2 regions of the Rhizobium sp. PL01 genome follow, and region 2 is predicted to be linked to the other one. Evidence: predicted binding sites of a transcription regulator. Region 2 holds the regulator's gene; the other holds the start of a gene.
What was found. The regulator LexA, encoded in region 2, represses DNA repair genes until DNA is damaged. The targets are predictions, from matches to a motif close to TGTTCNNNNTGTGTTCNG.
Positions count from the first base shown of each region.

Region 1: the regulator LexA is predicted to act here: its motif matches at 8,902-8,919, upstream of R6X40_RS22675 (ImuA family protein).

Region 1 is NZ_JAWQUM010000010.1:156,394-171,272, reverse strand. It holds gene R6X40_RS22705 (ABC transporter substrate-binding protein) at 1-390, shown strand, start outside; gene R6X40_RS22700 (sugar ABC transporter permease) at 536-1,417, shown strand; gene R6X40_RS22695 (carbohydrate ABC transporter permease) at 1,414-2,235, shown strand; gene R6X40_RS22690 (ABC transporter ATP-binding protein) at 2,256-3,323, shown strand; gene R6X40_RS22685 (error-prone DNA polymerase) at 3,398-6,664, opposite strand; gene R6X40_RS22680 (DNA polymerase Y family protein) at 6,664-8,175, opposite strand; gene R6X40_RS22675 (ImuA family protein) at 8,096-8,851, opposite strand; gene R6X40_RS22670 (SOS response-associated peptidase) at 9,141-9,818, shown strand; gene dinB (DNA polymerase IV) at 9,896-10,987, shown strand; gene R6X40_RS22660 (DUF3800 domain-containing protein) at 11,376-12,179, opposite strand; gene R6X40_RS22655 (hypothetical protein) at 12,235-12,498, opposite strand; gene R6X40_RS22650 (DUF4158 domain-containing protein) at 12,630-13,265, shown strand; gene R6X40_RS22640 (glucan 1,4-alpha-glucosidase) at 14,055-14,879, shown strand, end outside.
Region 2 is NZ_JAWQUM010000002.1:279,914-294,792, reverse strand. It holds gene R6X40_RS05830 (septal ring lytic transglycosylase RlpA family protein) at 1-241, opposite strand, end outside; tRNA gene R6X40_RS05825 (tRNA-Ser) at 790-879, opposite strand; gene R6X40_RS05820 (hypothetical protein) at 1,501-1,719, shown strand; tRNA gene R6X40_RS05815 (tRNA-Cys) at 1,946-2,019, opposite strand; gene lexA (transcriptional repressor LexA) at 2,444-3,154, opposite strand; gene R6X40_RS05805 (hypothetical protein) at 3,395-3,673, opposite strand; tRNA gene R6X40_RS05800 (tRNA-Asn) at 3,893-3,967, shown strand; partial or broken gene R6X40_RS05795 (hypothetical protein) at 4,220-4,541, opposite strand; gene R6X40_RS05790 (APH(3'') family aminoglycoside O-phosphotransferase) at 4,710-5,498, shown strand; gene R6X40_RS05785 (LysE family translocator) at 5,585-6,217, shown strand; gene R6X40_RS05780 (deoxyribodipyrimidine photo-lyase) at 6,399-7,862, shown strand; gene R6X40_RS05775 (NAD(P)/FAD-dependent oxidoreductase) at 7,859-9,202, shown strand; gene R6X40_RS05770 (DUF1365 domain-containing protein) at 9,203-10,081, shown strand; gene R6X40_RS05765 (cyclopropane-fatty-acyl-phospholipid synthase family protein) at 10,125-11,378, shown strand; gene R6X40_RS05760 (MFS transporter) at 11,375-12,715, shown strand; gene R6X40_RS05755 (SDR family NAD(P)-dependent oxidoreductase) at 12,763-13,605, opposite strand; gene R6X40_RS05750 (cupin domain-containing protein) at 13,715-14,362, opposite strand; gene R6X40_RS05745 (cysteine synthase A) at 14,676-14,879, shown strand, end outside.

The sequences.
Region 1 (14,879 bases), on a different contig from region 2:
GCCCCGCCGGCCGGCCCGGAAGGGCGCTTCACCCACATCCATGGTCTCGGCTTCGGTCTCAACAAGAACGCTGAAAACAAGGCCGGCGCCCAGGCCTTCATCAAGTGGCTTTCCTCTAAGGAAGCCGCGCTGACCTACGCCAGAAACAACGGCGCACCGGCGCTGACGCCGGGTGTCGTTGCCGAGGTCGCCAAGGAGCGGCCCGACCTCGTCAAACTTGGCGAGTTCGCCTCCAAGTACGGATATGTCATGAACGGCGGCACCTCCGCCAAGGCCCTGTCCGTCTACGAGCTGCAGGCCAAGGAGTTCACCGGCTATTGGTCCGGCCAGCAGTCGCTTGATGACACCCTTGCCAAGACCGAGAAGGGTATGACCGAGTTGCTCAAATAGCAAAAACAGATAGCGGCGGCATCGCCGCCGCTGTCATTCCTAACACGACCCCGGCGTAGCGGCGTTGGGCGCGAAGCAATTTTTTACCCAACGGAAGAGTCCAGATGATCGCTTATCCAGTCGCTCCCAGACGGACATTGGTTCGATGAATACCAACCGAGCCCATTCTTCCGAGTTTAGGCTACTGGCAACTCCGCTGGTGCTTTTTCTACTCGTGTTCCTCGGCTTTCCCGCGATCGTCAATCTGATCTATTCGATCTCCGACGTATCGTTCGAGACGTTACGCCAACCGCGCATCACTGGACTGTCCAACTTCACTGCGGTCTGGAATGATAACGCGTTCTGGCAGGCAAGCTGGTTTTCGCTGCGTTTTGGCGCACTCACCGCCGTGCTGGAATGTGCGCTTGGGCTGGTCCTCGCCATCTTCCTGTCGCCGCTGATTGAGAAGCGCAGTTGGCTGATGGCCATCTTGATGCTGCCGCTGATGGTGGCCCCGGCCCTCGTTGGCCTGATGTACCGCCTTGTCCTGCACGAATTCGCCGGCCCTGTGCCCTACTATCTCTGGGCATGGTTCGGCGCCAGCGTCTCCTTCCTTGGCCCCACCTCAGCGTTCTGGACATTGATCGTCGTGGAGACATTGCAGTGGACGCCGTTTGCCGTGCTGCTGTTTTATATGGCCTACCGGGCAATCCCAGGCGAAGTCGTCGAGGCATCTGCCATGGATGGCGCTAAGCGCTGGCATCTGCTGTGGTATATCGAGCTGCCGCTGATGGCGCCGACAATCGTCGTCGCCCTGCTCATCCGGTTCATCGATGGTTTCCGCGTTTTCGACAATGTCTATGTTTTGACCGGTAGCGGCCCCGGCGGCTCGACCGCATCATTATCGATCTACATCTACGAGGCCTTCTTCAAGCAGGGCGCCATCGGCAAGGCGGTTGCAGCATCGGTGATCTTGTTCGCCGTCTCGTTCACCGTTCTCTACGGGCTGAATATGATCGCCAGCCGCCGCAAGGGAGCACTCAAATGATCAATGCGCTTCGCTGGGTCGTCTTTGCCATTGCCGCTTTTGCGATGAATTTCCCGATCATCGTGACACTCGTCACGTCTTTCAAGAGCACGCGCGAACTATCGGCCAATCCGGGACTATGGGTGCAGGCACCGACGCTCGACAATTATTTCGCGGTCTTTCAGGTATCCGACAGGCTGAACATTTTCCTCTACCTGTTTAACAGCATAACGGTTGCCTTCATCGGCACCACGCTTGCCGTCGTTCTCGCCCTCCCCGCAGCGTATGCGATTGCCCGTGGCAAGCTTGGCGAACGCACGCTTTTGCCTTTCATCGTCAACCTGCGCGCCGTGCCGCTGATCATTTTTGCCATCCCGCTTTACATGATGTTCCAGTGGCTGGCGCTGCTAGACACGCGCCTTGGGCTCGGCCTGATCCTTTCGATCGTCAACCTGCCATTGGCACTCGTCATCCTGGTCAATGCCATCCGCGACCTGCCCGGCGAACTCGACGAGGCAGCCCTCATGGACGGGGCCAGCCGAGCGCAGATCCTTTTGCGCGTCATTGCGCCTGTCTGCCGCCCAGCCATCGTCACCAGCCTCATCTTTGGCTTCATAACCGCATGGAACGAATTCCTGTTCGGCCTGATGCTGACCACATCGAAGGCGGTACCGATCACCGTGGGCGCCTCGTTCTTCTTCGCTGCCAGTGGCGGCGGCGTGCAATGGGGGGTGGCCTCTGCCGTCATGGTCGTTGGCGCACTGCCGCCGGTTCTGCTCGGCCTCATCATGTATCGCCAGATCAGCGGGTCGATGACGGCCGGCGCGGTCAAGGGCTGACCTATTTTCAGGAGAAAACCATGGGTACGATTTCGCTGCGTAAGGCAGGCAAACAATATGGCGCCATCGAAATTATCAAGGACCTCGACCTGGAGATCGCCGACGGTGAGTTTGTCGTGATCGTCGGCCCCTCCGGCTGCGGCAAGTCCACCTTGCTTCGTATGATCGCGGGGCTGGAGCAGACAACCTCCGGCCAGATCCTCATCGACGGTCGCGACGTGACGGCGGCGTCGCCGGTCGAGCGCAAACTTGCCATGGTGTTCCAATCCTATGCGCTCTACCCGCACATGACGGTTCGCCAGAATATGGGCTTCGGACTGAAACTGGCCAAGCTTCCGGCTGACAAAATCAAGGCCAAGGTCGATGCGGCAGCCGACACTTTGAAACTCACCCTCCTACTTGACCGCTATCCGAAGGAGCTGTCCGGCGGCCAGCGTCAGCGTGTTGCAATCGGACGAGCGATCGTGCGCGAACCGGTCGGGTTTCTGTTCGACGAACCATTGTCCAATCTCGACGCCGCGCTTCGGGTCGATATGCGGCTGGAGATCGCCAAGCTTCATCGCACACTTGGCGCCACCATGATTTACGTCACCCACGACCAGGTCGAGGCGATGACGTTGGCGGACCGTATTGTCGTGCTGAAGGACGGCCGCATCATGCAACACGGCACTCCACACGAACTTTATGAAAAGCCGGCCAATCTATTTGTCGCGCAATTCATCGGCAGTCCCAAGATGAACGTTCTGCCCTGCCGACGCAACGGCGACGGCCGGCTTGACCTGTCGGGGGAAGGCACCATGGAGATGGCGCTAACACGCAGTGCCACGCCGGTGCACCTCGGCGCGCGCCCCGAGCATATGTCGCTGGTTCCTCCCGAAAATGGTCAATTCCGCGGCACAGTCGAGGCCCGCGAGTATCTTGGCGGCACTACGTCCGTGTTTGTGCGCAATCCCAAACTCGGCCTGATCAATGTCAGCGCACCGGCAGACAACGCCTTCGGCATAGGCGAGACAGTGGGCATCCGTATTGATAACGTCCGATCGACGCTTTTTGACAAGGCGGGAACGGCCATCGGCGCTGCGCTTTGAAGCGCTTTGGGCACCACGGCAGTCCCGCCTTGATAGGAATCGAACCATTGACAAGTCCTGCGGCCGCTCTCAGATCACTGAAAATTCCGCGCCTTCACCCTCAACGTATCGATATGCAGATCGGGAATCAGAATATCGCGGGCCTTGACGCCGAGCGGCGCCCGGTCGCGTGAATCCGGACTGCCCGGTGATCCGTGCGCGAATTCATCGCCACGTCCGGTCGGCACGCGGAAAGCGGTATGCCGCTCGCCTAGGCTTGCCAGATCACCGGAGAGATCGAACAACCGCTGAGCTACCAGGTGGACCACGCCGCCCTCCCGCTGGATCTTGCCGTTGATCGCCATCATGCTGGTTCCAAGCACGATGCGCCGCTGCTTTTCAAACAGGCTGGGCCACACAACGACATTGCACACCCCGGTCTCGTCTTCGATCGTCATGAACATCACGCCCTTGGCACTGCCGGGCTTCTGGCGGACAAGAACCAGGCCGGCCGTCATCAGCCAGCGGCCATCCCGCGCCGATGTCGCCTCGGCGCAGGTGACTATGCTCCGTTTGATGAGGTCGCCGCGCAGGAAGCTCAACGGGTGATCGCGCAGTGTCAGACCGGTATGTCCATAATCCTCGACGACATTGGTGCCCTCGGTCATCTGACGCAGTTCGACGGCAGGCTCCTGCTGCTCGGCGATCACCGCGCGCTCGCGATCAGCTGCGGCTGCAAACAGCGGCAGCGGCTCATCTCGCAGCGCCTTGATGGCCCAGAGCGCATCGCGCCGCTCCAGTTTCAGAGCGGGCCGGAACGCATCAGCCTCTGCCAATTGCACCAGAGACGCCGACGGCACGCCGGAGCGCCGCCACATATCGTCGATCGAGACGAAGGGATCGTCGCCCCGCGCGGCGGCGATCCTTGCGGCATCATCTGCCGCCAATCCCTTGACCAGCCGCATACCCAGACGCACCGCATGGTGGTCGCTCCCAGCGATCGGTTCCAGTGTGCAATCCCATCGCGAGCGATTGATGCAGACTGGCCGGACCGCGACGCCGTGCGCCTTCGCATCGGTGACAATCTGCGCCGGCGCGTAAAATCCCATCGGTTGAGCGTTCAGCAGCCCGGCGCAAAACACATCGGGATAATGGCATTTGATGTAGGATGAGGCATAGGCGATGAGGGCAAACGAGGCGGCATGGCTTTCCGGAAAGCCGTAGGAACCGAACCCCTCGAGCTGCGAAAACGTCTTCTCGGCGAACTCTTCCGTATAACCGTTCCTCACCATGCCGCTGACCAGCTTGTCCTTGAACTTGCTGACGCCGCCGGAAAATTTGAACGTCGCCATGGAGCGTCTGAGCGCATCCGCTTCGCCGGCGGTAAAGCCTGCGCATACGATCGCCACCCGCATGGCGCTCTCCTGAAACAATGGCACGCCGAGCGTCTTGCCAAGCACTGCCTCCAGCTCAGGCTTGGGATAGACGACCGCCTCCTTGCCCTCGCGGCGGCGTAGATAAGGATGCACCATATCCCCTTGAATCGGCCCGGGGCGAACGATCGCCACCTGGATGACGAGATCATAATAGGTCTGGGGTTTGAGCCGCGGCAGCATTGACATCTGCGCTCTGGATTCGATCTGGAACGTCCCCAGCGTATCGGCCTTGCGGATCATCGCATAGGTGGCCGGATCCTCTTGCTCGATGGTCGCCAGATCGAGATCGATATGCTTGTGGCTTTTGAGAAACTCGAAACTCCTGGCCATGCAGGTCAACATGCCGAGCGCCAGAACATCGACCTTCATGAACCTCAGGGACTCGATATCGTCCTTGTCCCACTCGATTGTTTGCCGATCGTCCATGCGGGCCTGCTCGATCGGCACCAGTTCGTCGAGGCGGTCATTGGTCAGGACAAAGCCGCCGGGATGCTGGCCGAGATGTCGGGGGGCGCCCATCAGCTGTTGCGCCAACTGCAACGCCAGCCGCAATCGCCGATCGGACATATTGAGGTTGAGCTCGTTGACCTGCTTTTCGCCAACGCCCTCCTTGCTCCAGCCCCAGACACCGGCCGACAGGGCTGTGATCATATCTTCGGGCAGGCCCAGCGCCTTGCCGACATCACGCAGCGCGCCCTTGGCGCGGTAACGGGTAACAGTGGCGCAGAGGGCCGCCTTTTGCCGGCCATAGGTCTTGTAGATCCACTGGATCACTTCTTCCCGCCGGGCGTGCTCGAAATCGACGTCAATGTCGGGCGGCTCGTTTCGTTCCTCGGAAATGAACCGTTCGAACAGAAGGTCATTGGCGGCAGGATCGATTGCGGTGATGCCTAGCACGTAGCAGACGGCAGAATTCGCGGCACTGCCCCTGCCCTGGCACAGGATATTCTGCGAGCGGGCAAATCGGACAATGCTGTAGACGGTCAAAAAGTAGGGGGCGTAGTTGAGCTTGCGGATCAGGTCGAGCTCATGGTTGATTGTCGTGACGACATCATCCGGCACGCCTTCGGGGTAGCGATCTTTGACGCCTTCCCAGGTGAATTTCTCCAGCGATTGCTGCGCCGTCAACCCTGGAACAATCGCCTCCTCGGGATATTGGTAGGTCAGCTCCGACATGTCGAAGCGGCAGCGATCGACGATATCGCGGGTCCGGGCCAGCGCGTCGGGATAACGGGAAAACAGCCGGTGCATTTCTTCCGGCGGCTTCAGGAAACGATCGGCATGGCGTTCGCGCAGGAAGCCTGCCTGATCAATGGTCTTGCCGTGGCGGATGCAGGTCACCACGTCCTGCAGCTGCCGCCGGCTCGGATCGTGAAACAGCACGTCGTTGGTGACGACGGATTTGACACGATGTTGGACCGCCAGATTGTTCAGTTCGTGCAGACGGAGCTCATCGTTGGGCCGCCGGCGCAGCGTCAGCGCCAGATAGGCACGGTCGCCAAACGTCTCCCTCATCTTGCGAAGCTGAATGCCGCAGGTTTCGTCGGCCTCATCGGGAACCAGAATGGCCAGTTGCCCCTCGGCATAAAAGGTGACATCGGCCAGATGCAAGATGCATTTGCCCTTGCCGCCGCGCTCCTTGCCGAGCGACAGCAATCGGCAAAGGCGCGCATAAGCGGCGCGGTTGGTGGGATAAACCAGCATCGACATGCCGTCGGCAAGATCAAGCCGGCAGCCGACGACGAGACGAACACCGGTTTCCTTGGCCGCCTCCCAGGCACGCACGATCCCGGCAAGGCTGTTGCGATCGACGATCCCAAGCGCCTCGATGCCAAGTGCGTGGGCAGTCGCGAAGAGTTCGTCGCACCCTGATGCGCCACGCAGAAAGGAGAAATGGCTGGTGACCTGGAGTTCGGCGTACCGCATCAGCCGTAGATCCCGTGCAGGAACCACTTTGCCGATCCGGTTTCCGGATCCAGCCCGTCGCCGGAGCGAAACACCCAGAAGCGATGACCGTCTTCGTCCTCGACAGAATAGTAATCGCGCAAAGCCTCCATCTCGGTCTCGCGGATCCACCATTCACCGAAGACGCGTTCCGGGCCGTCAGCGCGCTTTATCCGCCAGCGCTTGCCGCGCCAGATCATCGATGCCGGTGGATGGTCGGGGATCATTGCAATGACTTCGATCTGTTCGGGGCGCGCCAGTATGCGGCTCGGCCGTGGCCATCGCGTCGGCCAGGATTCACCGAGTTTCACCGCCATCGCTGCCACCCGTTGAATGCTGCGCTCCGGCACATCGCTCTGCACCGGCGCCAATCGGTAGAGACGCTGGCCGCGATTGCCAAAGGTGTCGAGCAGCGGGGTGACATCGACAACCGTCTCCTCAATCAACGAGGACAGCGCCTGCTTCAGGTCCAGCGGTTCGATCATCGTGGCGGCGAGCGACATTTTTTCGATCCCGAAACCCGGGTCGATTGTCTCGATCAGAGAACAGAGAAGCTTGGTCAGCCGTGGCACATCACGGACCGGCTTTGCCATCCCGGCTCGCACCGCCTGAAGGGTATTATCGACGCGATGAACGACCAGGTCGGCGCGACGAAGCCCCTGTCCTTTCTGTTCGAGCAGCGCGCAAAGCTCGACGACAAGCTTGCCGACATATTTTGCGATCGTTTCCGCGGCCCCGATCGGCTCGGAAAAAGGGCGAGAGACCTCGATCAGTTCCTTTGTCCTGATTGGCTCGATCGGCTCCGGCAAACGACCAAACATCTGATCCAGGCGACGTCCGGCCTCTGGTCCGAAGCGCAGCGCCAGCGGCGCGCGTGGCGTTGCCGCAAGTTCGCCAACTGTCCGAAACCCCAGCACGCCGAGACTGCTGACGATATCGGCCGACAAACGCAGACTGGATATGGGCAGATTGACCACCGCCTTGGCAGTTTCTCCCGGCGGCACGATGACGGTCTCCCGGCGGATTGCCCGGGCAAGTGCATGGGCGGCCCCCCAGCTGTCGGCGATAGCGCCGCGGGCCTGCAGCCCATGCCCGCGAAAACTGTTCACCAATCCAGTGAGCATTGGCAGTTCGCCGCCACGCAGGTGATCTGCACCTTCCGTATCCATCACCACACCATCCGGGAGATCAAGCGCGACGATCGGCGTATATTGCCGCAGCATCCAGAGTGCCAGACGCTCGACGGCAGCCGCGTCGCCGTCTGGATCTGCGTCGACCATATGCAGGTGGGAAATCATCGCCTGTGCCTTGGCCGCCTGCATTCCGATGCGCGCGCCCGCTTTCAGCGCCGCAACATCGGCAGCACTGATCGTGCGCTTCGCGCCGCTGCGGGCGACGACGACGACAGGCGTTTCAGCCGGCAGATCGGGATCGGCCCGCCTGATCCGGTCTGTCGGCAGATACGGGAGAAAAACTGATACAACCCGTGGCATCGCAGGCACCTATTTCAAATTCTGCGGCTTCGCCCGCTCTTGCTCTGATGAGTTCCGCCAGCCACCGCGCACGCCCGATGCCTGGAACTGGAAGTGCTTCTGACGGCAGTACGCTGATCCGCCACCTGGTCGTCGCCGCCGTCGGTTGTCCGAAGTCAGCTGCCTCCGTCGGTCGGCGCCAGCGCCTGAGTGCAATGCCGATCGTGCCGGAGGCTTCGGCTGCCAGTTGAAGCCGCCGCGATGCCGTCATCGGCAAGCGGACCAGTTCGGCGACCACCCCCCCGACCCCCCCGAAACGAAGCCCTTCCTCGAAATTAGCGAGAACATCTTCCTCCCGGTCGGCCTCGACATAGATCACCCGGTCATGGTGCAAGCCAGCCTGCGTGAGGGCCGGCGCAAACAGGTCAGGCCGGGCAAGACACCAGAGGACGTCGCCTTTGGTGCGCGCAACAATCCCGGCGGCAAACAGGGCGGCTGCGGCACCATGAATGGCATCAGCACCTCCGCCAGCCACTTCATGCAGCGCACCCATGGCAAGCCCGCCTCCGGGCAGCTTCGAGTCCATCTCGGCGACGCCGAACGACAGCACCTCGTCCTTGCGCAGGGGCCTGCCTTCAAGACATTGGATCCGGGCTCGAAGCTCGGCAATCGTCGGGCTGACAGCGGTTTCATTCATCGGCGTGATGTCGTGTCCAAGGGGCTATTCACAGGTTGCTCGGGCTGATATGTTCATTATTTGTTCCCTTCGCTCATATGAGTCAATCCTGATTCTTTTGTGGCGGCAGGACGGCTGGCGCTTCGACCTTGGAAGGTTGGGTGAAAGCATTGTCTGAATCGCTTGCCCGACAGGCATTTGCCCCGACTTATGCGGAGCAAATGCCGCCGGAAAGAATTGGCGGGAAATCGTTGTGGACAGTTCGGGTTGACCCGGACGTAACCGGCACGCTCCAGGAGGATGGGGAACCATGTGTAATTTGTATAACGTCACCACCACCCGTGATGCGGTTCTTCAGTTCACCAAGGCGTTCCGCGACCGCGCCGGATGGAATGAGGCTTCATTCGACGTCTATCCGGGCTACCAGGCACCGATTGTCCGTGTCGCCGAAGACGGGCAGCGCGAAATTGCGCGCACGACCTGGGGCATGCCGTCGCCACCCGCCTTTGTGAAAAACTATGATCCTGGCGTCACCAACATCCGCAATGTTAGCTCGCCGCACTGGCGCCGCTGGCTGGGGCCGACCAGCCGTTGCGTCGTGCCGTTCACCTCGTTCGCCGAACCAGATCCCGCCAGCAAGGTTGCAGGCGGACGGGTTCCGAATGCCTGGTTTGCGGGCAATGAGGACCGGCCGCTGATGTTTTTCGCAGGTTTCTGGACGCCGTGGAAAGGTATTCGGAAGGTGCGGGATGGCAACCAGGAATACGAGCTGTTCGGGTTCCTCACCACCACCCCGAACGAGATTGTCGAGCCCATCCACCAAAAGGCCATGCCTTCCATCCTGACGACGCCCGAGGAGGTCGATACCTGGCTGACGGCCTCTTGGGATGAAGCAAGACACCTGCAACGCCCCCTGCCCGGCAACATGCTGGTCATCGTGCCACCGCAGCCCAAGGCGCCATTGGACGATGAAGGTCTGTTGCTTTGATCACCCGCACGCACCCCGACCAGGGGAGCCAAAAGCCCGAACATGCTGTGCGGACTTACCATTCGGGAAATGCGACGATGGATAGCGTGAAGCCCGTTCGCAAAATCATCCACGTGGACATGGATGCCTTCTATGCCTCCGTCGAGCAGCGCGACAACCCGGACCTGCGCGGGCTACCTTTGGCCGTCGGCGGGTCGGCGGCACGCGGTGTCGTTGCGGCCGCAAGTTACGAGGCGCGTGTTTTCGGCGTGCATTCGGCCATGCCGTCGGTCACCGCAAAGCGCAAATGCCCGGACCTGATCTTTGTGCCGCCCCGTTTTGACGTCTACAAATCGGTATCCCAGCAAATCCGTGAGGTGTTTGCGCAATACACGCCGCTGATCGAGCCGCTATCGCTTGACGAGGCCTATCTCGATGTCACGGAAAATCTGAAGGGCATGGAGATCGCCACCGAGATTGCGCTGGAGATCCGCGCGAGGATCAAGCAGGTTACCGGGTTGAACGCGTCTGCCGGTATTTCCTACAACAAGTTTCTGGCCAAAATGGCAAGCGATCTGAACAAACCGAATGGACAGGCGGTCATCACGCCGAAGAACGGTCCCGGTTTCGTCGAAGCCCTCCCCGTCAATAAATTCCATGGCGTTGGGCCGGCTACCGCCGAGCGCATGCGAAAATACGGCATCGAAACCGGGCTCGATCTGAAATCGAAATCCCTCCAGTTTCTGCAGGAGCACTTTGGGAAGTCGGGGCTGTATTTCTATGGCATCGCGCGCGGTATCGACGAACGACGCGTCAGACAAGACAGGATCCGCAAGTCGGTTGGCGCCGAAGACACCTTTATCGAGGACATCGATGATCTTGATCTTGCCACCCTGGAATTGAGACCCTTGGCCGAAAAGGTCTGGCACACCTGCGAAGCGCAGGGGATCAGCGGCAAGACTGTCACAGTCAAAATCAAGTATTCGGATTTCACCCAGGCGACGCGCAGCCGGACGACTGCGTTTCCGTTGACGAATGTTGCGGAGATAATCGATACCGCATCCGCTTTGCTCGCAACCACCTATCCATTCAAGCGATCGGTGCGGCTGCTCGGGGTCACGTTGTCATCGCTGAGCAATGAACAGGACGCCAACGGTGCGGAACAACCGCAGCTCGATCTCAATTTATGACGATAGAATGCTGACAGAGGGCCAGAAAGCGTCATCAAAATGCCCGCATCCAGAATTCGCTTCATCGATCTTGAAACCGGCGGCAATGGACCGAACGATGTCTGTGAGATCGGCTGGCAGGACGTCGTCCTCTGCAGTAATGGCCAATGGCGCGTCAACAAAGACAGAGGCGCTCCGCTGGTCAACCCCGGCCGTCCAATGTCACCAGCCACCATGGCCGTGCATCTGCAACCTGCTGACGATTCACCGTTCGTGGAGAGGATAAATGCCGGCAACAGATAAAGTTGCATTTTGCGCAACTTTTCCCTATATTCAGATCAGAGCAACGCTCCGGGGTCAGCGCCCAGCGCTGGCCGAAATGGATTAAGGCCCCTTTGAGGGCCTTTTTTCATGGAAAACAGCTGTACTTTATCCCGAGATTTGGGCGATCCTGCGGCGGGATAAGCGCATCAATCAGCTTTCCGGCCGCCATGAGATCGACGTAAGGTCGATAGGTTGGATCATAGCCGCCTTTGGCTATGGGATAGAGAATAAGATCCGCAACCTGCAACATCGGCGCCTTTTTGGTTCGCCGTTTGGGTTCGCCCATGACAATCCGCCGAAAATCTTCCGCCGTAAGAGACTCGTAGGCGCCGGCGTTGTTGCCCTGGAACGGCATGCCTTCAGCCTTCAGCGCCTTAGCGTATTGTATCAGATCGCGGTCTTCGTGCTTCCCACTTTCCTCGAAAAACACCCTTAAAACACGTCCTTGGCTGTCCGCATACTTCGCGGCGCGCTCGATCAATATGGAATAGGCCGTTTTGCACATCAGCCACAGCCGCTCGGCGTAAGCTTCCTGATAGCGGGCCAGATAACCCGGGCGATCGATAATCGTGGCAATGCCGATGATGGGCAGCCCCATGATAAATGCATCAAGCTCCGGAAAGAAGACACGGGCGTTTTCTGGCGTTTTCAGCCAGCCGAATTCCTCTCGGCCACCACGGATCTTATGCGAATGAAGCGGATAGGTAATGCCGTGTGCCGCGCAGAACGTCGCATGCCGCTCTTTCAGAGTATCAACATCCTCCTCCTTGATCAGGATTCCGCCCAATCCAAAACAGTCCATACGGTCGCGGCGCGCCACAGGATTGTGGTCCGGATCCCGGCTGCCGGTGTCGTCAAGAAAGAGGTGATATTCAGGAAGTGCTACCATACTTGCCTTATAGCGAAATCCTTGCCGGCTGCCGCATTTTCTTCCAACACGCTGATCAAACCGGATTTCCGGCACTTATCAACCGCTGCAGGTATTCAATCGGTGGATTGCCTTCAAGCTTGGCGCCCACCAGGATGATATCCATGCCTTCGGACCCGTACCCCAGCAATGCCAGGTCTTCGCCGGTGCTGTGGGCGGTTGCGATGGCTTGCAGCCATGTCAGGACAATATGCTGCGCCTCTCTCTGGGCAGCACGCTCACGCTCGAACTGCTCAATTTCATGTAAGGGGTGATCCTGGTCGGTGATGCGGGAGGTCATAGCTTATTGGCCCAGTCGGCCCGAAGCTGTGATTTCGGCCAATTCGAAGAACGTTGTGGGAACATGGCTTGCAGGATTGACCTGAGAAGCGCTCGCTCGTGAGATTGCGCTTCAATTTGAGGAGCGTTTTAATGAGTACGGGTATTTCGAGTTCGGATTTTGTCAGCCAATGGAGCCTGACCTTCGCCGACATTGATTTCATCAATTCTAAACCGGCGGCTACGAGGCTCGGCTTGGCCGCGCAGTTGAAGTTTTTCAGCGCTCGTGGTTTCTTCGCTGACGATGGCACATTGGTCCCGCATGATGCTGCCGAATACCTGGCAGAGCAAATCGGCGTCCCAGCCGACGAACTGTCCGGCTATGATTTCGGCGGGAGAACTGTCCGTTGGCGTTGCGCCGAGATTTTACAGTATCTCGGCTTTCGCCGAATGACGCGACGAGACCGGGAAGCGCTTTCTCGGTGGATCATTGGTGAGCTTTGCCCTTCCGGACAATCCGTCAGCGGTATGTTTGAGGCGGTGTTTCTTTGGTGCCGAGATCGCAATATCTATGGACCGTCTGCCAAGGAGCTTGAACGGCTCGTTCGTTCGCAGCGGCAACAATATCTGGATGGTTGGCTTCAAGAGGTAAGCGCAGCGCTTACCGCCGAAACTGTCGCATCGATGGAAAGCTCCATTGCTGACGCGGATGGACCGACCGGCTTCAACGCGATGAAGGCTGACGCAGGGCGGGCAACGCTGGATAACATTCTGGAGGTGACCGCATAAAGAAATGTCACAAATCATCGAGCAAAACAACGAATTTCACCTCGATGAAACCTCAGCGTCGTCTCTCAGCACGGCTTCTGGCGGTGATGTTTCCGCGCTGTCGGTGCTAAGCACGGTCCCAGAGCCGTCGAAAACCGTCGATCCAGAGTGTTGCCGTGCCCAAACCGTCCCCTTCGAAAGATCCCGTCGATCTGCGCGCAAACGCGCTCGACACCATCGCCGCTGTGCTGCCAATGGAACGCCGCGACGAGTTGGCCGAACTTCTGACTGACTAGGATGTCGAAACGCTGCGCCAGCTGGTCAACGAGGGCATGGGTGAAAACACGCTGCGCGCCCTCACAGCACGAGAGATCAGAGTTTCTGTAAACGCTCCATTGCCGCAGCCAACGTCAATCCACTTCTGGCCGCTTGGAGGCTCAAGCCAGTGGCAAGCCTTCCGCTCGGGATTTCGCCCGAAGCCCCATTCCGCCTGAACGCGATCAGCGCTTCACAGCAAATTGTTTGGATCGCTCGCCCGCCGCCGCCGTCCCCTCTCGGGTCTGCAATCAAACGAGCGCAAAGCGTCCCGCCTATCTGAAGGCCGGAGACGAGAATGCACCCCTCCAGCAAAGCGCAAATGCTGTCCAAAAGCGCATTACCAAACGGGCGCCATCCAGACAGGATATTGTCCCTACGGGATTTGGAGGCGTTGAATGTAACAGTTGTCCGCTCAGCGAAAAAGCGACATAACTTGCGTTGCCAGACTTCCGCCTGCTGATTTGCGGTTGCAAAGCGTGGAGGGACATTGGAATGCCCGTCACAAACGTGCCCGCACCGGGCGCACCGGGGATTGCCGCCCGCTGGACATCCAGCGCAAAGAGCGGCGTCGGCACGGCACTTTCGGCGGCATCACGCACCTGGTTCACCGTCAGCCACGGCATCCTCAACGAAGTTTATCATCCGCGTCTCGACCACGCCTGCACGCGCGATCTCGGTCTGGTCATTACACGGGATGACGGCTATTTCTCCGAGGAGAAGCGCCACGCCGCGCATGACGTCGCGTGGTTCCACGATGGCGTTCCCGCCTTCCATCTCACCAATACCGCGCTCGATGGCGCCTACGTTATAGAAAAGCGCGTTCTTTCCGATCCGCGCCGGCCGACGGTTCTGCAAAATATCCGCTTCACGCCGCTGTCGGGCAAGGCCGGAGATTACCGCGTCTATGCGCTGCTGGCTCCGCATCTCGTCAATGCTGGAATGGGCAATTCCGCCTGGATCGGTGACTACAAGGGCGTGCGCATGCTCTTTGCGTCCGGTCGCGGACAATCGCTGGCGCTCGCATGCTCCCTACCATGGCGGGAGGCGTCTGCAGACTATGTCGGCGCTTCGGATGGATGGCGGCGCCTATCGGTTTCGGGACGGCTCGGTCTCCAATACCAGAACGCGACGGATGGAAATGTCGCGCTCACCGCAGAAATCGGCTTCACGGACGAGAACGACACCGCGGTGATCGCGCTGTCCTTCGGCCCGACGCCTGAGGAAGCGGGCTACAATGCGCTTGCGAGCCTCAACGACGGCTACGACAACGCTGCAACAGCCTATGTGGCGGGATGGCGCGACTGGCAAAAACGCCTA
Region 2 (14,879 bases):
CCTGATAAGCCTTGCCGACCTGATAGCGGCCGCCGCCCTTGGGAACGGCTTTACCTTCATCCACAACGCGCGGGCTCGCCTTCACGCCATAGATCGATTCGGCAAAATATTCCTTGCTGCGCGGCTTGTCCTTCTTGATGCTTCCTGTCGATCCGCACGCGGTCAGCCCGACGCAAAGCATCGGAACGGCGGCAACGCGCAATCCCTTGAAGAAAAAAGCCGCAGTCAGATTGGAAGTCATGTGCCCCACATCGCCATTCGTAAAAGCCGTACGCAGTACTCTCCCGCGTTTGCCTCCGCGAAAGTACCGGCGTTACGAAACGTAACAGTCGATTAATCATGACAACAACGTGGCGAAAATGCGAACGGTTAACCGTGCCGGAATGAAACAATTGGGATTATGGTTTACGAATAGTTAACGCCGCGCCGCGCGGATATGAGCCGAGAGGATCGAAAAGCACCTGAAAATGCATGTAATGAAGGCGCGAAAGTGGACGAATACGTGCTCCTAGCAGACATATTCAATGCTGTCGCAGCGAATACCGACGATGGTGCCATCGATGTCGGAAATAAATGTGGAAGATACTGTGAACCAGGCGGTAATGCAGGCGCCGGTCTGCCGATCTGCAAGAGACCGCCAGCCGCCACGATAACCATGTTCTACGTGTGAACATCCGGCGCCTCAAGGAAGGCGTAGGCCCGTTATACAATCATCAAACCACGCAGGATGAAAAAAGCACTCAAGCGCGGTGGAGGGCATTTGTGTCTACGATGGATTGGGGCGGAAAATGGCGGAAGAGGTGGGATTCGAACCCACGGTACGGTCTCCCGCACGCCGGTTTTCAAGACCGGTTCCTTAAACCACTCGGACACTCTTCCTGATGACGGGCATTATGATGATACCGTTTTGACCGGGCGGTGGTTTTCCCGTGCAAACATTTGGACATCAGCCTGTCACGGCTCGCTTTATAGCTTGCCGATTGCGAACGTCAACCGGTTCTGCAGTATGCCGCCATCGCCTGCGATGCGTGCCCGGCTGGCTGAACCTTGGATGCTGCCGGTAGCGCAACGGGGAAAGGTCTTGAACACAGTAGTGTGTATTGCTGCTCTCGCCATTGTTCATCGCAATTTGCGGAGACGGCGACGCTCATAAAAATCCAGATTCGGGCCGCCGTAGATACGCTCGTCGCTACTACGCGGCACCCTGGTCGCGTCGCTTCTACTTGGCAGTGGCTTGTGACCGCGTCCCCCTCGTCCATCCCGATGGTCATAGGCAGAGCAGACCAGATCATAATTGCTGCGTGTGAGGCGAATGGATGATGGCCTGTCACCGTTCGGCTTAATCACCGCGAGAATGTTTCATCGCTTGCCGAAATATGATATCTTGCACTCCTACGCATTGAGTACGCATCCAGCAGTGGAACGCCCGTGGCCAGCGTGTTGCAGCGTCGGTTCACCCGTTAAAATCAAGTGCTGCAAAGCGCGGTGAAGGAGAATGCAATGCATTATAGCGTGCAGTTTTTCACCTGGACCCCGAAGCAGGGCGTTCACCAGGTCGGATCGACGATCGAAATCGATGCGGTCAACCCCAAGCTCGCGGCCGTGTCGCTGCTGGGGCTAAGATTGGACGAGACCGGTGCAGCCAAGAAACTCGCAGTGCGCGTCTGGACAACACCGGATGACAGCAAGGCTGATTGCGCCTGCTTCTATTATCATTGAGCAATCCCCCTGCTTCGCGATGCACCGACGGGGATTATGCAACGCTATCGTTTGTCAACGACGGCATGGTCTCTAGCTGTCCAGGCAAGATGGGAAGACGGAAACCTATCGATCCGATCTCTCTGAAAACTCTTCACAAGAGTGAAAACCCGCTGAGCGCGACCTATCGGCAAGGCCATCGACGCCTGCGCTTCTTCCCTGTCAATTTTCTATGTGTGGGAAAGTTTGGAGGCCTCGCCCGGAATTGAACCGGGGTGCAAGGATTTGCAGTCCTCTGCGTCACCACTCCGCCACGAGGCCTCACGAGTTCAAATAATCGAACTGTGGCGGCGGTTTAGAATGATCCTAGACAAATCGCAAGAGGATATTTCTGAAAATATCCTCGGTCGTTTGTGAAATGAAGTTTCCGAGCCGCTCTCCCACAGGCTTAAGGGGATGAGATCGCTACGGCCCGCACCTTTGAGATGATGAGGCTCGCGTTCCGATCGCGAACCTCATTTGTGATTTCACGCACCCAACTGGTCATCGTAGACAAAGACACATTTCAGGGCAGGATCCGTTTTTGACACCGGCATTCGAATTGAGAGGCGGTTTGCTTTGGATATATGAAGCGGCATGGCAACGACCGAGCTGAACGGCAACAGGACCGGCTTCATCCAGCAAAGTCCATAACCAAAAACTCATCTCCAAGCCGCAGGCAGGTCGAAGATAAAATTCGGCAAGATCAATGATAACGGCGGATCAGCCCGACGAGTTTGCCCTGTATCTTGACCCGGTCCGGCCCAAAGATCCGCGTCTCGTAGGCGGGGTTGGCGGCTTCCAGCGCAATCGAGGCGCCTTTCCGGCGGAACCGCTTCAGCGTCGCTTCCTCGTCATCAACCAGGGCGACGACGATTTCGCCGGGGCTGGCGCTGTTCGTATTGCGGATGATGACCGTGTCGCCATCCAGAATTCCTGCCTCGATCATCGAATCACCACGCACTTCCAGTGCGTAGTGCTCGCCGTTACCGACCATCTCGAGGGGGACGGAAATATCATGCGTGTTGTTCTGGATCGCCGAGATCGGCACGCCGGCGGCGATCCTGCCCATAACCGGTATCGAGACGGTGTCGCTGTGTGAGGCAGTCTTGACAGGTGCTGGGGGCACTGGTTGTACGCCGAGGCTGCCCTGAATGACGCTGGGTGAAAAGCCACGCTTGGGCTGGAGGCTCATTGAATAGGCCTCCGGCAACTTGATCACTTCCAGCGCCCTCGCCCGGTTGGGAAGGCGCCGGATGAAACCCCGCTCCTCAAGCGCGGTAATCAGCCGGTGAATGCCGGATTTCGACGCAAGATCCAGCGCATCTTTCATTTCATCGAATGATGGCGGCACACCCGATTCTTTCATTCTTTCGTGAATGAACAGAAGCAGTTCCTGTTGCTTGCGGGTCAGCATGAACGATCACTCCAGAATCGAGAAACAAATCAAGAACGAACACTATCTGTTCCATATGTGTTCCGCAAGTCCCTAAAATTCATCGAATGTTTTCAGAGATAAGTGTCGTTTCTGACGATCGGGTTGAGGTCTTGCATGTTGTTGTCTCCAGAGACTCGCATTCACTCGCTCATGGCCTTCCCCTTTTGAAGAGCCCTTGGGTGATTCCGAACGTGAGAGGATATGATGATCGGCATTGTTCTAGTTGGATGCCGGCCATTTTCGAGCCCACCAGACCGAAAATTTGCGCCGCTTACGCCGAATGAAGGCGAGATCATGCGACAGGACGAGTAGGCCCAGCGGCACCATCCAGAAGCCGAGGACAGGCAGGAAACCGAGAATGCCACCAAAAATCAAAACGCCGCCGATGGCGATACGCAGCGGACGTGATTGCGGCAGCCGCATCCGCCATGAGCCGATAACCAGCTCCTGTGTTCGGGCGTCGATGCCGAATTTTTTCGTTTTCTGCGGTTCTGCCATAAATCTCACCTATCAAACATAAAGCCTGCCCCGATACCGCTGCAATGCCGCGATGCCAAGGGTTTGGCTTGCGTGACATCGAGAATGCACCACTCCCCACAGATGGGAAGTTCTCCACAGTCTGACAAGATTGTGCATTTTTTTTGAAAAACCGCTTGGCAAATCGGAAAAGCATTTGTATTAGCAGCCTCACTTCTGCAGCACACACCGCGCAGACGTTCCCTGGTAGCTCAGCGGTAGAGCATTCGACTGTTAATCGACAGGTCGCCGGTTCGAATCCGGCCCGGGGAGCCAGTTTTCAAAGGCCTTGCTGAAAAGCAAGGCCTTTTTGGTTTCTGGTGACACCGCACCGCCTCTCGTCTGATTTCGCTGTTCTACCGATAGCCACTGGCATCCGCTATTTTCCCCGCCTCCTGCACCTCTGTCATGTCGCGCCAGCAGTCCGTCCGCGACCCGCCGAGATCGGCGAACTCTCAGATCTTTGCGAGATCCCGCTTGACGTGGATTGTACGGTAAAGCGGTTCCGCTCCGAGTCCGTTGCCTGGGCCGCAGCAATTTCAGGCCCTTTTCGAGCGAGTGTTCCCAGACCGGCTTGTCCCACTCGGTCATATGCTCGCCGCCCGAGATATCGTTGATGAGAATATCGAGTCGTGATTCTTCGCGGCGGATACGGTCAACCAAGAGACGCGACTTCCGCGTGAACAAGATGATCCACCGGCACTGCAATGCCTTTGCCGCCAGCCTCCGCGACCAGTTCGGCCGTCTCTTCGATGATGGGGATTCGAGGCGGATGGTCCGGTGGTGCCGTATGTGGAGGCGCAGATTCAGGACTTTCTCGCCGAATTTTACGGGTAATCGTATCCCTCACCGGCTTTCCTCCGTAAACGCGCCCGGTGTAAAAACCTGGAGATTTTCTGTTCCGGGCTAATGAAATCACGTTCGGCAATATCCATGTCGTGCTGGGGCGCGACATCGCCTTCGCCAGACAAGACGAGGGGAATGAAACCTGACTGATTATCAATACGGATCAACCCGGTTGACGGGCTTTTCTCTTGGAAGCCAATGGATTGCCTACCTTCATGGCGAATCGGGTGATGCGCTGTTTCGGCGCGCCGATGGCAGCGCTTACGCCAAAGTGGCTACCGGCAGCGGTGTGGCGCTGTTGGATGACGAGCGTCGGCGGACGGCATGGCTGTCTGCGTTTGAGCTCGGATCCCCTTCGGTGCTCGATTGGCAAGTGTCTGACGACGTTGCATGCCTTGTGACGAGTGCCGTGCCGGGCGTGCCGGCGGATCAGCTGGAAGTGTCCGCACTTATAAAGGCATGGCCGTCCATCGTCGCGCAGGTGCGCGATCTCCATGCCATTCCGGCCCGAGACTGCCCGTTTGATCGCGGCCTTCAAACAATGTTCGATCGGGCAGCCGATGTGGTTGCGCGCAAGAGTGTCAATCCCGACTTTCTCGATCCGGACGATCAGGACACGCCGCCCGAAACCCTGCTCGATCGATTAAAGAGCGAACTGCCCGCGCGGCTCACGCAGGAAAACACGGATCGTGTTGTTTGCCACGGCGATGCGTGCCTGCCCAATTTCATGGTCGATCCGGAAACGCTTTGCTGCACGGGAATGATCGATCTCGGGCGGCTGGGGATGGCGGACCGCTATGTCGACTTTGCGCTGCTTGTCGGCAATACCCGCGAAACATGGCGCACCACTGCGGAAGCGCGGGCTGCGCACAATCGTTTGTTCGACCTACACGCAATCGCTAATGCTGACCGGGCACGGCTCGATTTCTATCTGCGCCTCGATCCACTGACCTGGGCCTAGGCTGCGCAGAGCAGGGATGCACGACTATCTCAAAATCCTGTTGTATAGATCGGGTTTGCAACCGGAATCAGGGACAGGAATAGACAATGCCGTCGATCGAGTTGCTTATCGCCTTCATCGCTACCACGGCGGTCTTCGCCTATATTCCCGGTCCGGCAATGCTCTATGCGGCAGCCCAGACCATCGCACGCGGCCGCTGGTCGGGGCTGATGGCGGCGCTCGGCATTCATCTTGGCGGTTATGCCCATGTCATTGCCGCAGCTGCAGGACTGTCTATTCTGTTTCATGCGGTGCCGACCCTCTACCTGATCGTGAAATTTGCCGGTGCCGCCTATCTGGTCTGGCTGGGCATTTCGCTGTTTCGTGCCAAGGTCGAGGGCGATGCCGCCCAAGCAAGCATCGAGCCGAAATCCGGCCGGCGTGCCTTCTTCCAAAGCGTCACCGTCGAGGTTCTCAATCCCAAGACAGCGATTTTCTTCGTGGCTTTCCTGCCGCAATTCGTCGATGCATCCGCCGCCTTTCCGGTCTGGCTGCAGCTGGCTATTCTCGGAACCATCGTCAACCTGATGTTTTCATCCGCGGATATCGTCTGCGTGTTTCTGGCCGGTGCGGTGATGACCAAGCTGCGCCGCTCAAGCTCTGCGCAACGGCTGATGCAGCGCGCCGGTGGCACCATGCTGGTTGGTCTCGGGGCTCATCTGGCCTTTCAGAAGAGTTGAATCCCTCTGGCCTGCGCGTTCACTTCTGGCTTCAGCCGTCGCGTCCTACGGTGAAGCGGCGGTTGAAAATTTGTCGATCGTCTTGCCCCGCAAAACGATGAAATAAAAAGCTTTCTCCGCGAAACCTTTGATCCGCCATCCCCGTATCTGCGTACACGACGACGTTGGATATGCTGCGCGGATGAAAATGAAAAACGACGACCCTTCTCACGAAAAACCCATCATCGTCTGGTTTCGCAAGGACCTGCGGCTGGACGACAATCATGCGCTTCATGCTGCGGCTCAAACCGGCCGTGATGTCATTCCGGTCTATATCCGCGAACCTTCCCGGCACGGCACCGGGCCACTCGGCGCGGCGCAGGCCTGGTGGCTGCATCATTCGCTCACACGTCTGGAAATGGCACTCGGCAAGCTCGGAAGCCGGCTTATCCTGCGCAGCGGTGAGCCGGGCAGTGTTCTGGCCGGACTGATCGCTGAAACCGGTGCATCAACCGTCCATTGGAATCGCCGCTACGACCCGAACGGCATCGCCGTCGATGGGCCGCTGAAGGACAAGCTTACTTCCACTGGAGTAACCGTCAAAAGTTTTGCCGGACAGCTTCTCCACGAACCCACGCGGCTGAAGACCGGCTCAGGCACGCCCTACCGCGTCTACACGCCGTTCTGGCGCGCGCTGGAGGCATCCGGTGAGCCGGATCAACCGCTTGACCGGCCGGATGCGCTGGTGTCTCCAGCCACATGGCCTGGCAGTGAAGATCTGGCCTCCTGGGCGCTTTTGCCGGCAGCGCCGGACTGGGCGCAGACATTTTCCGAAATCTGGACCCCAGGCGAAGCTGCAGCGCTCGAAAGGCTGGAAGCATTCATCGAGGACGATCTGTCCGGCTACAAGGCCAGACGCGATCTGCCGGCAACCGACGGCACGTCGAGGCTCTCACCGCATCTGGCCATGGGGGAAATCTCCCCTGCCCGCATCTGGCACGCCACCCGCAATCTGCGGGACGTTCCGGGCGATGACCTGATCACCTTTCGCAAGGAACTGGTCTGGCGCGATTTCTCCTACCACCTGCTCTTTCACAATCCGGATTTGCCGCGGGAAAATCTCAACCGGAAATATGACGCTTTCGCCTGGAGCGGAACGGACGACGCTTTCAGGTCTTGGACGAAAGGGCAAACCGGTTATCCGATCGTCGATGCCGGCATGCGGCAATTGTGGCGGCACGGCACGATGCACAACCGTGTCCGGATGATTGCAGCATCTTTCCTGATCAAGGACCTTCTGATCGACTGGCGACGGGGCGAGGCCTGGTTTCGCGACACGCTGGTGGATGCCGACCCTGCCTCCAACGCCGCAAGCTGGCAATGGGTGGCTGGCAGCGGTGCCGATGCCTCGCCATTCTTCCGGATCTTCAATCCTATTCTGCAGGGTGAAAAATTCGATCCCGACGGCATCTACGTCAAGACCTTCGTGCCGGAACTGGAAGGCTTACCCGCAAAATTCGTTCACCGGCCGTTCCAGGCGCCTGAAAGCGTTCTTGATGCCGCCGGTCTGACGCTGGGGGATGCGTACCCGAAACCGCTCGTGGACCATGCAAAGGCGCGCGACCGCGCTCTTGCTGCCTATAACAAGATCAAGGACGCAGCATGAACGCCCCCTTCTCCCACGGCCCCCATCATCTTCCCGGCCGGCGCCTGTCGATTGCGGTTATCGGCTCCGGTGTTTCCGGCAGTTCGGCGGCATGGGCGCTTGATGCCGTCCACGATGTCACACTCTACGAGAAGGACCAGCGTCCAGGCGGCCACACGGCGACGGTTGATATTGATTATGATGGGACGCCGATTTCAGTCGATACTGGTTTCATTGTCTATAACGAAGCCAATTATCCGAACCTCACAGCGCTGTTTGCCGAGCTGGACGTGACAACACATAAGAGCGATATGAGTTTCTCGGTGTCGCTCGATCAGGGGCGGCTGGAATGGAGCGGCGACAATCTGGCCACCGTCTTTGCCCAGAAGCGCAATCTCGTCCGGCCTTCGTTCCTGATGATGCTGCGCGAAATTCTCCGCTTCAACCGCATCTGCCTGGAAGATCGCAGCGCCGGTCTGCTCAAGGCCATGTCGATCGGCGATTATCTCAACTGGCGCGGTTTTTCGCCGGGCTTCACCAACAATTACCTGGCACCGATGGCCGCGGCGATCTGGTCGTCGCCAACAGCGAAGATGCTGGAATTTCCGGCCGAGAATTTCATCCAGTTCTTCGACAATCACCGGCTGATCTATTCAAAACCGCATCCTTGGCGCACAGTGACAGGTGGAAGCCGAAACTATCTGCGCAAGCTTCTGCGGCCGCTTGGCGATCGCGTTCGTCTCGGCTGCGGGGTAACATCGATCCGCCGTGAAGACGGCAGGGTCACCATCATTGACGAGCATGGTACGACGAAAATCTTCGACAAGGTGATCATCGCCGCGCACAGCAACCAGGCGCTGGCTATGCTTTCCGACCCTACCGCCACGGAAAGCGCTTTGCTGTCGGCTGTCCCCTACCATCCCAACCGGGTGATCCTGCACCGCGACGCGGCGTTGATGCCGAAGCGCCCAAAAGTCTGGGCGTCATGGAATTACCTGCGCTCGACCAAACCTTGTGGATCGCAGGGTGTCGCCGTCAGCTACTGGATGAACCGCCTTCAGGGCATCGCGCCACAGCATCCATTGTTTGTGACGTTGAACCCCGAACGTGAGCCGGCACCGGGGACCGTTTTTGCCGAATTCTCCTATGACCATCCGCAGTTCGACGCAGGCTCCATGGCTGCTCAGCGCGCTCTGCAGGCGATCCAGGGCGACAACGACACATTCTTTGCCGGGGCCTGGACCGGATACGGATTTCACGAAGACGGCCTGGCATCAGGGCTTGCGGCTGCAGAGGTACTCGGCGGTATCATCCCCTGGCGCCAGCAAATCTCGTCTGTGTTCAAGGAGGCGGCAGAATAGATGCGTGCGTCATCCGGATCGGTCATGACGAAGAACGGCGCGCCTCCGGAGGCAGCGGCCGCGCTTTATGCCGGCCAAATCATGCACCAGCGAATGAAACCGGTCGGCCATCGTTTCAGCTATGACGTCTTTTCGCTGATGATCGATCTCGACCGGTTGGACGAGGCGGATGGAATGAGCAAGGTTTTCTCGGTCAATCGCCGCAATCTTCTGTCGTTCCACGAGAAGGACCATTCAGGCGATCGCGCGGTGCCGCTGCGCGCCTATATCGATGCGTTGCTGGCGAAGAACGGCTTAACCATGCGCCCGGCCCGCGTGCTTCTCGTCTGCTACCCGCGCATCCTCGGCCTCGTCTTCAACCCGTTGGCCGTCTACTACGCTTATGGTGACAACGGCGCGCTGAGCGCCATGATCTACGAGGTTCGCAATACCTTCGGCGAACGCCACACCTATGTCTGCCCGATTGGCCCGGACGATGTGTCCGACGCCGGTGTTCGCCAGCAATGCGACAAGCAGTTTCACGTCTCGCCGTTTATCCCCATGGCCATGCACTACCAGTTCCGCATGCTGCCACCCGGAGAGGAAATACGCTGGCGCATCTTGGAGACCGATAAGGACGGCCCGCTGCTGGCTGCAACCTTCTCCGGCGTTCGGGTTTCTTTGAAAACAGGCAAGATTTTGCGTCTTGTTGCGCGCATTCCGCATCTTACACTCAAGATCGTTGCAGGGATTCACTGGGAGGCGTTGAAGCTCTGGATCAAAGGCGTCCGCTATATCCCGCGGCCGCAAGCGCCCGAACCGACGAGTGCCTGGAGTGAGGGCCGCAAAGTGAACCACGGTTACCCACATGAATCTCAGGTTGGCGGTGCGGCGGAATGAGGTTATTTTGTGTCACGAGCAATGATTGCTGAGGATCTGTCGAATGAGCACAGCAGGCACCGGTTATTGTGATCCGAAAGACGGAGAGCGTCTTTCCACCGAAAATTTGTCGCGCATCGTCAAAGGTTTACCAGCAAAGGCGCAGATGGTTCTGCGTGGTCTTGTTCATATGCAGGTGGGGTGTCTGAAGTTGACTCTGCCCGATAGCCGTACCGTGGTCGTCAAGGGCAAGGCGCAAGGGCCGGTCGCCTCGGTGACGCTGCACAACTGGAACCTGCCGCAGAGGGCGTTGACCGGCGGCACGATCGCCGTTGCCGAAAGCTACATGGACGGTGACTGGGACAGCCCGGATGTCGGCGCTTTTCTGGAGCTTTTCCTCGTCAATACCGATGTCGGCCGCAACTTCTCCAACGGCGCGCGCGGCGTGCTGCGGCTGGTTGAAAAATTCCGCCACTGGATGAACGCCAATACGAAATCCGGTTCCAAAAAGAACATTTCCGCCCATTACGATCTCGGCAATGCCTTCTACAAGCAATGGCTTGATCCGACGATGACCTATTCTTCGGCCCTTTATTCGACGGGCGCTCATGACCTGCAATCGGCGCAGCGCGCCAAGTACAAGGCCTTGGCCGATGCAGCCGGCATCAATGCAAGCCATCACGTGCTGGAGATCGGCTGCGGCTGGGGTGGTTTTGCCGAGTATGCGGCGGGTGAAATCGGCTGCAAGGTGACAGGATTGACGATCAGCCGCGAACAGCTGGCCTTCGCCAATGAGCGGATGAAGAAGGCGGGCCTATCCGACAAGGTCGAGATCAAGTTCCAGGACTATCGCGACGAGACCGGGCGCTATGATCGAATCGTCTCAATCGAGATGTTTGAGGCCGTTGGCGAAAAATACTGGCCGGCTTATTTTTCGCAGTTGCAGCGCTGCCTGAAGCCGGGCGGCAAGGCCGGTCTGCAGATCATTACCATCAAGCCGGAGGCTTACGAGGAATATCGCGCCAATCCGGATTTCATCCAGAAATACGTCTTTCCGGGCGGCATGCTACCAACCCCGCAGCATCTCATCGATCTCGGCCGCAAGGTGGGCTTGAAGATCAGCGGCGATTTCGGTTTCGGGCTGGATTATGCCCGCACGCTTGCCGAATGGCGCGAACGTTTCTGGAGCGTCTGGGATAAGGTCGAGCCGCTGGGTTTCGATATCCGCTTCAAACGGCTCTGGGAGTTCTACCTGTTCTATTGCGAAGCCGGTTTCCGCGCCAAGAATATCGACGTCCGACAGATCGTGTATGAATGAATAAGCCCGCAGCCGGCGGCGTTGCCAAAACGCAGATCAGCCGCCGGATGCTGTTCGCCTATGCGCTGCCTGCAGCGCCGCTCGCAGCCCTTGGTCTGCCACTCTATTCGCTTGTTCCGACCTATTATACCGAAACACTCGGCCTGCCGATTGCCTCGGTGGGGTGGGCGCTATTGCTTGTGCGACTTGTTGATGCAATCACCGATCCACTGGCGGGTTATGCAGCAGACCGGATCAATCCCGGTTTTGGCCGCCGCAGAATGCTCTTCCTTCTGTCCTTGCCCGTAGCCGCTCTGTCGGCCCTGATGCTTTATTGGCCCGCAGACGGTGCCGACGTTGGGTGGCTGGCCTTCTGGGGCATGCTGACTTCGCTGGGCTTTACGCTGGCAGTCGTGCCCTACTCGGCCTGGGGCGCCGAACTGGTTTCGGACTATCATGGCCGAACGCGGCTAACCTCGGCGCGGGAAGGCCTGACGCTGGTCGGCACGCTGATTGCCGTCGTGCTTCCGTTTGCAATTGGGTTTGAACAACGGGGGTTTTCCGGCCTTGCCGTGCTCGGGATCACTGTCGCGGTGACACTGCTTGTCTTCGGCGGACTAACCGTCTGGATCGTTCCGGAACCGGCCAATCTGACACGACAATCTTTGCCGCTGAGAGCGGCCCTGTCCTGCATAGGCCGAAACAGGCCATTTCTAAGATTGGTCGCTGCCTTTTTCCTGAACGGCCTTGCCAACGGCATTCCGGCAACGTTGTTTCTTTATTTCGTTTCGGCGCGATTGCAGTTGCCGGATATGCGCGGGCCGCTGCTCTTTCTCTACTTCCTGAGTGCCGTCGCAGGCATACCGCTTGCAGCTTGGACGGCGCAAAAGCTCGGCAAACACCGGGCATGGGCATGGGCGATGCTTGCTGCCTGTGCCATATTTGCGGCGGCCCCAATGCTCTCGCCGGGCGCGCTCATACCGTTTGCGCTGATCTGTGCCTCCACCGGGATTTTGCTCGGCTTCGACCTGACGCTGCCGCCATCAATCCAGGCCGATGTCATCGATGCCGACACCGCAGCCTCCGGTGATCAGCGCAGCGGCTTCTACTTCGCAGCCTGGGGTCTTGCGACCAAGCTTTCCCTGGCAGCCGGCGTCGGCATCGTCTTTCCGCTGCTCGGTTTTTTCGGCTTTGATCCGGCAGCGGTTGTGCAAGATCACGAGACTGCGCTGTTCGCTTTGGCCGTGATCTATGCCTGGGTTCCGGTCGTGCTGAAGCTTGCCGCGATCGCGCTGATGTGGAATTTCCCACTGGATGAGACAGAACTGAAAAAACTTCAGTCGCGTATTCGCCCATAAGTTCGATCCGGAATGAAGGCACTTTCGGGGTGCGTTGCCCGCAGTTGCTACACCGCCTGAGGATTTCGCTCAAGCACATCGACGGTGTGACCCTCGGTAACCAGAGGCCGCGTTTTCCATCCCGTAGCCCTGTTGACCAGCCAGAAATAGAGACTGTAGGGCAAGAGGTTGAGCAGCTTCATCGTATAGGTGAAGCGTTTTGGAAACGTGATCTCGAAGCCGCTGGATTTCAAACCATCGGCAATGCGATCAGCCGCCACCTCAGCGCTGACGAGGGCCGGCATCGGAAAAGCGTTCTTTGCCGTTGCTGCCGTTTCGACGAAGCCGGGATTGATGATCTGCAGGCGTACACCCACTTTGTCGAGATCAAACTTCAGGCTTTCCGCCATGTTGATCAGTGCCGCCTTGGTTGCTCCATAGGCCGCACTTGTCGGCAGGCCACCATAGCCCGTGACGGACGAGACGATAGCAATCTGACCATGCCCCCTCGCCTTCATATGGCGGACCGCCGGCAGCAGACAATTGACCGTGCCATGCAGGTTGACCGCAAAAGTCTTCTCGAAATCCTCGCGATGCAGGTCCTCACCGTGAACGGCAACATAAACGCCGGCATTGAGAACCGCGAGCACCATTGCACCGTGCTCATACTCGATCGCAGCCAGTATCCGCTCCATGTCACGCGGGTCAGTGACGTCGCCATCCAGCACGATCATCTTACCCGGTCCGGGCGATTCGTGCTGCAACTGGACCAGCTTTTCGTGATCACGGGCGGTGACGACGACGTTGAAACCGTCCTTAACCAGCCGCAACGAGAGGGCTCGGCCGATACCGGAGCTTGCTCCCGTGACCCAGGCCAGACCCATCTCGGGGTGTGCGACAAAATCGGTCATGGGGTTTCCTTTCGATGCTCCACCGCAGACCCCGGAAACCGGGATCACCAAACAATACGCATTGAAATCTAGTTTGTTCCCGCATTCGGGCCATTGTTCGGCAGAATGATCAGCCGATCATGTCACCGAGCAATTGTCTCCATGAGCCGGTCAGTTTGACCGGGGCCTGGGAGACGGCAAAGCCGATGCACGGGCACTCCGCCTCCGCCACCGGGCGGTGATCAATGCTTTCGTCCGCCACCGATATGTCGCCTTTGGCAAAGCGCCCGCGCGTGTCGTTGAAGGCGCCATCGAGAACAAGAGAAAGCTCGTATCCTTCATGCGTATGGGCCGGGATCACACGTCCCGGCTTCAGCCAGAAGAAGCTGACATCGCAACCATCGATCTTTCCGAGGCTGTATTCCTTGAAGCCCGGCAACTTTCGTTTCCATGGAATGTCGGCAGCATCGTGCCCGGCAAAATCGAGAATTGCTTTTGGGAAAAGTCTGTTTGCAGGCTGCACTGATGGTGCATCGGCGATGGCAAGGGGAGCTGCCATGAAAATAGCTCTCAACGCCGCATCTCTGGACGTGAGAGAAACCGGTTCCATGTTTTCCAGGATATCGCCGACGACCGTTTCGTACTCGGCGACCTTGGGCCTGTTGGCGGATTGCATCTGGAGATGCGCTTCGACAAGCACGCGCGCCGGCTCGGGCAAAATGCCCGCAGCATATCTCGCCATCAAGGCATCGATTGTATCCAGCTGAATATCAGCCATTCATTTTCAAACCTGTCTTGCCGCAGCGCGCAGCGGAAACTATCGCCTCACTACGCCAAGGGTCAAGAAATGGATCACCCCGGTTGCGAAACGCCATCTACCACTTTTGGGTCAATTTTTGTTCACGACAGCGCCGGGGTGAAACGCTATTTCTTGCTTCAGCAGAAGCTTAGGCCGAAAAGACGCCAGGATTTCGGCATGTTGAAAGGCAGGGCATTTTTACGGCTCATGCCGTTTCCTCATGTCCTGATCACATCGTCATCAGCTTCAGGCGCCTGCCTGACGCAATTATCCGCAGCCAAGAGGTTCGCTCATGTCCGTTCTGCCTTCCGTTCTCGATGCCATCGGTAATACGCCGCTGATCCGCCTCAAGGGTGCTTCAGAAGCGACCGGATGCACCATTCTCGGCAAGGCGGAGTTTCTCAATCCGGGTCAGTCGGTCAAGGATCGCGCCGCGCTGTCGATCATCCGTCATGCCGAAAAATCCGGACAGCTGAAGCCGGGCGGCGTCATCGTT